2 linked regions of the Terriglobus albidus genome follow. The protein of the gene in region 2 binds, or shares a complex with, the protein of the main gene of each other region. Links are inferred from orthologs where the notes say so. Each region holds a gene or a part of one and is shown on either strand. Other genes may lie near its edges.

Region 1 (3,569 bases), 150 kb from region 2 along the record:
GAACGGGATATGGGGTATGACGGCTTTATCGGGCAGACGGCTGAGGCGGAACATGTGGCGTTTGTCGACATGGCAACGGTCGAGGCCGACAAGCTGGAGGCGATGGGTGCTGAAAAGACAAAGCTTTTATTTCCCATCGACCACACGCATACCAGCTCCGAGGGCGCGGAGCTGAATGCAGGGGCTGTGGTGGAGGCGCTGCGGCGCGCAAACTCGCCGCTGACTACGTACCTCCGGTAGAGCGCCGGCGGAAGCTTTCGTCTAAACTGATAGATGGGCGCATTGTGCCCGAGGGACAACTCGTTTTGATCAATACCGTTCTCGCGAAAGTCTTCGGCACCAGTAATGAACGTGCCGTGAAGAAGCTGCTCCCGGTGGTGGAGCAAATAAATGCTTTTGAGCCGTCGGTTGCGGCACTGTCAGATGAGGCGCTACGCGCCAAAACGGTGGAGTTCCGTGAGCGGATCGCCGTTAAGACGAATGGAATCGAAGATGCTGACGCCTTGCGCGCGGCAGAGATGGCGGCTCTCGATGAGTTGCTGCCCGAGGCCTTTGCCGTGGTGCGCGAGGCGGGTAAGCGTGCCGTAGGCATGCGCCATTTTGATGTGCAGTTAATCGGCGGTATGGTGCTGCACTCCGGAAAGATCTCCGAAATGAAGACCGGCGAAGGTAAGACGCTGGTCGCCACTTTACCGTGCTATCTGAACGCCCTCGCCGGTAGAGGCGTGCATGTGGTCACGGTGAACGACTATCTGGCCAAGCGCGACGCCGAGTGGATGGGAAAGATCTACGAGTTCCTGGGTCTGACGGTCGGCGTGATTGTGCACGACCTGGACGACCGCCAGCGGCGCGAGGCCTATGCCGCGGATATTACCTACGGCACGAATAACGAATTCGGTTTCGACTACCTGCGCGACAACATGAAGTTCGAGCTGACCGATCTGGTGCAGCGCGGACACTACTACTCCATCGTCGACGAAGTGGACTCCATCCTGATCGACGAAGCGCGTACGCCTCTGATCATCAGCGGTCCCACGGACCAGACGACCGACAAGTACGCCCGTGTGAATGTGATCATTCCGGAGCTGGAACGCGGTGAACTGACAGAAACGATCGAACAGAAGATCTACACCGGCGACTACGTTGTGGACGAGAAGCACAAGGCCATCACCGTAACGGACGAGGGTTGGGAGAAGATCGAAAAACTGCTCGGCATCGGAAACATCGCTGATCCTGAGAACTGGGACTTGAAGCATCACGTGGAGACGGCGGTCAAGGCGCATACGCTCTACCGCCGCGACGTCGAGTACGTGGTGAAGGACGGCGAGGTCATCATCGTCGACGAGTTTACGGGCCGTCTCATGCCGGGCCGCCGCTGGTCTGATGGTCTGCACCAGTCGATTGAGGCCAAGGAAGGCGTTGCCATTCGCAAGGAAGACCAGACGCTGGCGACCATCACCTTCCAGAACTACTTCCGCTTGTACAAGAAGCTCTCCGGTATGACAGGTACCGCGGAGACGGAAGCTGCTGAATTCGACAAGATCTACAAGCTCGAAATTGTTGTTATTCCTACGAACCGTCCGATGCTCCGCCTGGAACACCAGGACGTGGTCTACCGGACGGCGAAGGAAAAGTACTTCGCGGTGGCGGACGAGATTCAGCGTCTGCATGACAATCACCAGCCGGTGCTGGTGGGTACCACGTCGATTGAAAAGTCGGAGCTGCTCTCGCAGATTCTGCAGAAGAAGGGTGTCCGCCATGTAGTGCTGAACGCAAAGTTCCACGAGCGCGAAGCCGAGATCGTCGCGCAGGCAGGCCGTCTGGGAATGGTGACCATCGCTACCAATATGGCTGGACGCGGCACCGACATTCTGCTGGGCGGGAATGCGGAATTCATGGCTCGCCAGGAGCTGGTGAAGAAAAATCTGGCGCGTGCCGTAAGCGCCGCCGAGGGCGCGATTTCGCCAACCGCCGGACCAGGCATGACACGGTTTTACTACCAGGGACAGGAGTTCGAGACCTCACATCAGCAGTGGGACTCTGTCTTTTCCGATTTTGCTGCCAGAGCGGTCGAAGAGCGCGCAAAGGTAGCCGAAGCGGGTGGCCTGTTCATCATCGGTACTGAACGCCATGAATCGCGGCGCGTGGATAATCAGCTCCGTGGACGCGCCGGCCGCCAGGGCGATCCGGGTGCTTCAAAGTTCTATCTCTCCCTCGAAGATGATCTGATGCGCATCTTTGCGCGTGAGTGGGTCAGTACGCTGCTGCAGCGCCTGGGGATGGAAGAGGGCGTGCCGATCGAAAGCAACATGATCACACGCCGTATCGAGGCAGCGCAGAAGGCCGTCGAAACCCAGAACTTCGAGAGCCGCAAGCACGTCCTCGAATACGACGACGTCATGAACAAGCAGCGCGAGGCGGTTTACGGTCTGCGCCGCGGTCTGCTGGAAGGTGTTGATCAGAAAGAGTTGATTCTCGATGACTACCTGACGACGGCTCTGAGCAGTGCTCTGGACGCAAACGCGCCGGCGGACGTGCATCCGGACCAGTGGAAGACGACAGAGCTCTTCGCTGCGCTGGGCGATGTCTTTGGACCGGGACTGGACAGAGAGATCGATGCCTCGCAGCTAAACCGGCATGAGCTGGGTGAGGCGATCTACGAGAAGCTGCGTGGCCGCTACGAGTTCAAGGAGCAGATTCTGTCGCCCCAGGGTATGCGCTATCACGAGCGCGTCATCATGCTCAGCGTGCTCGATAGCCTTTGGAAGGATCACCTTCTGGCAATGGACCACCTGAAAGAGGGAATCGGCCTGCGCGGCTATGCGCAGCAGGATCCTCTGGTGGCTTATAAGAAGGAATCGTTCGAGATGTTCGAGGCGATGATGCTGCGCTTCCAGGAAGACACGTTGCGCACGCTCTTCCGCATGCAGATCATCGGACCGGATGGAACGCCGATTGAGACTCCGGAGCAGATGGCAGCGCTGCGTCCTGCGGCTTCGCCGGAGCTGGAAGCCGTGGAGGTCTCCTCCGGTGAAAATGCGGCCCAGATTCCGCAGACCATGCGCGAGATCCCGATTCCGACGCGGGCTCCGCAAACAACGATCGACGAGCTGGAGCGTGAGTTCCAGCGGCGCAAGGAACGTGAGCTGAATGCGGCCCGGCAGGCAGGCGGAGACGCCTCTGCCGAGCCCGCTGCTCCGCGCCGTGCCGGAGAGAAAGTCGGACGGAATGATCTTTGCCCCTGCGGCTCTGGCAAGAAGTACAAGAAGTGCCACGGCGCCGAAGCATAGGCCCCGAGAACGGTCCTTGTTGAAGGGAAACGAAGCACATCTGGCCAGCTCCGCCGGGTTTTTCCTTCAATTATTCAATTATTTCGATCATTGAATTACTCAGCGCGCGATATCGTCAAGCAGCAGCTTGGCTTTGGTCGTCAGAGTATTTGCTCCGTCCACGTCGCCGGCCTTCAGCGCTTCACGCGCTTTCAAGAGAAAATCCTTAATCTGATCGACAGCGGTTTTGTGCGAACCCGCCACAGAGCCTGAGAGACCCTCAAGTCGCCGTTGCGTTGC
Region 2 (2,887 bases):
GCGCAAACCATGGGCGATGTAGAATCAGTACATCGCCCACAAACATATGCGAGTCGGGAGGAGGGAACACTCTTCACCGGCGTTGAGCGAGGAAATAATGGCAAAGAATCTTTCGAACCTCCGTGCGCCGAAGGGCGCCAACAGCAACAAGAAGCGTATCGGCCGCGGTATGGGCTCGGGTATGGGTAAGACCTCGACCCGTGGCCACAAGGGCCAGGGTTCGCGCTCTGGCTCGCGCACGATGCGCGGTTTTGAGGGCGGCCAGATGCCGCTGCACCGTCGTCTTCCGAAGCGCGGCTTCACCAACATCTTCCGTACCGAGTACACGGTTCTGGGTCTGGACACGATCGCTTCTCTGAACGAGAGCGAGCTGACGATCGAGAAGCTGCAGGCTCTGGGTGTGGCGAAGAAGAACGCGCTGGTGAAGGTTCTGGCAAATGGCGAGATCACCACTGCTGTTACCGTGCATGCTCATAAGTTCTCCAAGGCTGCTCAGGAGAAGATTGAGAAGGCCGGCGGTAAGGCTGTCGTTCTCGGCTAATGGTTAGGGGCCCGGCCATGGCGCCGGGCCTTGTTCTCTTCGTTTCACCCGAAGTTCTCGAGGCCTCACTCTCAGATGCTGGATAAGTTCCTCAACATCTTCCGTATCCCCGACCTGCGCAAGCGTGTTCTGTTTACGCTTGGCCTGTTGGCGGTCTATCGCCTGGGTGCACATATCCCGACGCCGGGTATCAATGCCGATCTGCTGCAGCAGTACTTCCAGCAGAATTCGGGTTCCGCGCTGGGTCTGGTTGACCTGTTTTCCGGCGGCAACCTGCGCAAGCTGACGATCTTTGCGCTGGGCATCATGCCGTATATCACCGCCTCCATCATCTTCCAGTTGCTGACGGTTATTTATGAGCCGTTGGCCAAACTGCAGAAGGAAGGTGAAATCGGCCGTCGCAAGATCACACAGTGGACCCGCTACCTCACGGTTCTGCTGGCGATCGTGCAGTCGTTCTTTATCGGCCTGACACTGACCAGCACGCAGACCGGAGCTCCGATGGTGACCATCGGCAAGTGGTCGTTTATCGCGATGGCGGTGTTGACGCTGACTACCGGGACTGCCTTCATCATGTGGCTGGGCGAGCAGATTACCGATCGCGGTATCGGCAACGGCATGTCGCTGCTGATCTTTACGGGTATCGTTGTCGGCCTGCCGCGCGGTATCCAGGATCTGTGGGAGAAGGCAACGACCCGTGCCTGGGGAGCCTTCACTCCGATCGCACTGTTGATCCTTGTCGCCGGTATGATCGCTGTGGTCGCGTTTATTGTCTGGGTTGAGCGCTCTGAGCGTCGCATCCCGGTGCAGTATGCGAAGCGTATTGTAGGACGCCGTCTGATGGGCGGACAGTCGACTCACCTGCCGCTGAAGGTAAACTCCGGCGGCGTAATGCCGGTCATCTTCGCCAGCTCGATCCTTTCGGCTCCGTTGCTCTTCGCGAATGCCGCGTGGGTGCAGAACACCAAGTTCCTGCGTATTCTGACCGAAGGTCTGAAGCCGGGCGAACCGTGGTACGAGATCCTGTTCTTCGCGGCGATTATCTTCTTTGCCTACTTCTACATCTCGATCGTCTTCCGTCCGGATGACATCGCTGACAACATGCGGAAGTACGGTGGTTTTATTCCCGGTATCCGTCCGGGTCGCCGCACAAGCGACTATCTGAATGACATCCTGACCCGTATTACGCTGGTCGGCGCGCTATATCTGATCATCATCACCATCATTCCGCAGTTCCTGATTTCAGGTATCCACCTGAATCACCTGTGGCTGGTTGGTACCCTGTTCGATAAGCTGCCGACCTGGGTCACTAACGGTATGGGCGTACAGTTCTACTTCGGTGGAACCTCGCTGCTGATCGTGGTGGGTGTGGCGATGGACACGGTGAACCAGATCGAGTCGCAATTGATCATGCGTCACTACGACGGCTTTACGCCGAAGAGTGGCCGCATCCGCGGACGCCGGAGCTGGTAACGGGATGGAATGCGTAACCTCTCCGGGACAGCCGGAGTTCATCTCCGGGCCGGTTCTGCTGTTAGGTGCGCCAGGAGTCGGTAAGGGAACCCAGGCCCAAATTCTGATGCAGGCCTGGGGTGTTCCCCAGATTTCAACCGGCGACATTATCCGAGCCAACATTAAGGGTGGTTCGGAGGTGGGGAAAGAGTTCCAGAAGCTCGTCTCCGCCGGCCATCTGGTGCCGGATGACCTGGTCAACCAGATGGTGGCCGAGCGGCTGGAACAGCCGGACACCGCGCGGGGGTATTTGCTGGACGGTTTCCCACGGACCCTGCCCCAGGCGGAATGGCTGGATGGGCACCTGGGAACGAACCCCTCGGGGCTCCCCGTCGTTGCCGTGAGTATCGAAGTTGGGTATACTCAACTACTGGGCCGCATTACGGGCAGAAGGACTTGCCCGGTATGTCAAACCATCTATAACGTTCATTTCAATCCACCGAAGGTGGAAGGGAAGTGCGATAAGGAAGGTGCGGCTCTCGAACAGCGGGCAGACGACACGGAAGAGAAGTTCGCCGAACGCATGCGGGTGTTTGACGCGCAGACGGCACCGGTGATCGAGCACTACCGCGCTCTCGGACGATTTGAAGCAGTAGACGGTGATCATCCAGTTGAGGTGGTTACTGAAAAGATTGTGGCTGCGTTGATGCGGCTAAGAGGGAACGAAGGGCAGTAAGCGGATCGACAATGGCCATCATGATCAAAACGCCGCAGGAGATCGAAAAGATGCGGCAGGCGGGGATTATCCTTCGCCAGGTACATGAAGCGATCCGTCAGGCGGTGAAGCCGGGCGCTACCACGATGGATCTGGAGCGTGTGGCGGAAGCGAAGATC

The links. The genes of interacting proteins can lie anywhere in the genome.
Region 1: the proteins of secY (region 2) and secA are in contact, whole or in part, in a crystal structure (PDB 3DIN), measured with the Thermotoga maritima proteins. The link is inferred for Terriglobus albidus from one-to-one orthologs. Residues at the interface, in WP_004081795.1 of Thermotoga maritima: Glu108, Gly109, Glu110, Glu111, Ala236, Glu237, Arg238, Arg239, Ile240, Thr241, Ile242, Gln243, Tyr244, Ala245, Arg246, Arg247, Val248, Thr249, Gly250, Arg251, Arg252, Val253, Tyr254, Gly256, Ala257, Ser258, Thr259, Tyr260, Leu261, Pro262; in WP_004082002.1 of Thermotoga maritima: Glu261, Ala262, Arg263, Lys300, Ala301, Arg302, Thr303, Ile304, Ile305, Leu323, Tyr324, Asp325, Pro326, Val329, Ser330, Tyr333, Ile336, Lys340, Phe345, Val349, Glu363, Phe364, Tyr374, Ser375, Gly376, Gly377, Glu393, Ile395, Thr482, Ser483.

The regions. Positions count from the first base shown.
Region 1 is NZ_CP042806.1:4,219,168-4,222,736, reverse strand. The notes cover bases 1-3,490. They hold secA (preprotein translocase subunit SecA), read left to right. Parts: upstream 1-305; coding sequence 306-3,290; downstream 3,291-3,490. Other genes in these bases: FTW19_RS16740 (hypothetical protein), read right to left, coding at 3,390-3,490; FTW19_RS16750 (rhamnogalacturonan acetylesterase), read left to right, coding at 1-240. Also shown: more of FTW19_RS16740, read right to left, coding at 3,491-3,569. UniProt on the Escherichia coli protein: Required for protein export, interacts with the SecYEG preprotein conducting channel.
Region 2 is NZ_CP042806.1:4,064,253-4,067,139, reverse strand. What follows is about bases 8-2,815. They hold secY (preprotein translocase subunit SecY), read left to right. Parts: upstream 8-616; coding sequence 617-2,014; downstream 2,015-2,815. Other genes in these bases: map (type I methionyl aminopeptidase), read left to right, coding at 2,741-2,815; FTW19_RS16070 (adenylate kinase), read left to right, coding at 2,019-2,729; rplO (50S ribosomal protein L15), read left to right, coding at 98-541. Outside these bases: more of map, read left to right, coding at 2,816-2,887. UniProt on the Escherichia coli protein: The central subunit of the protein translocation channel SecYEG. Consists of two halves formed by TMs 1-5 and 6-10.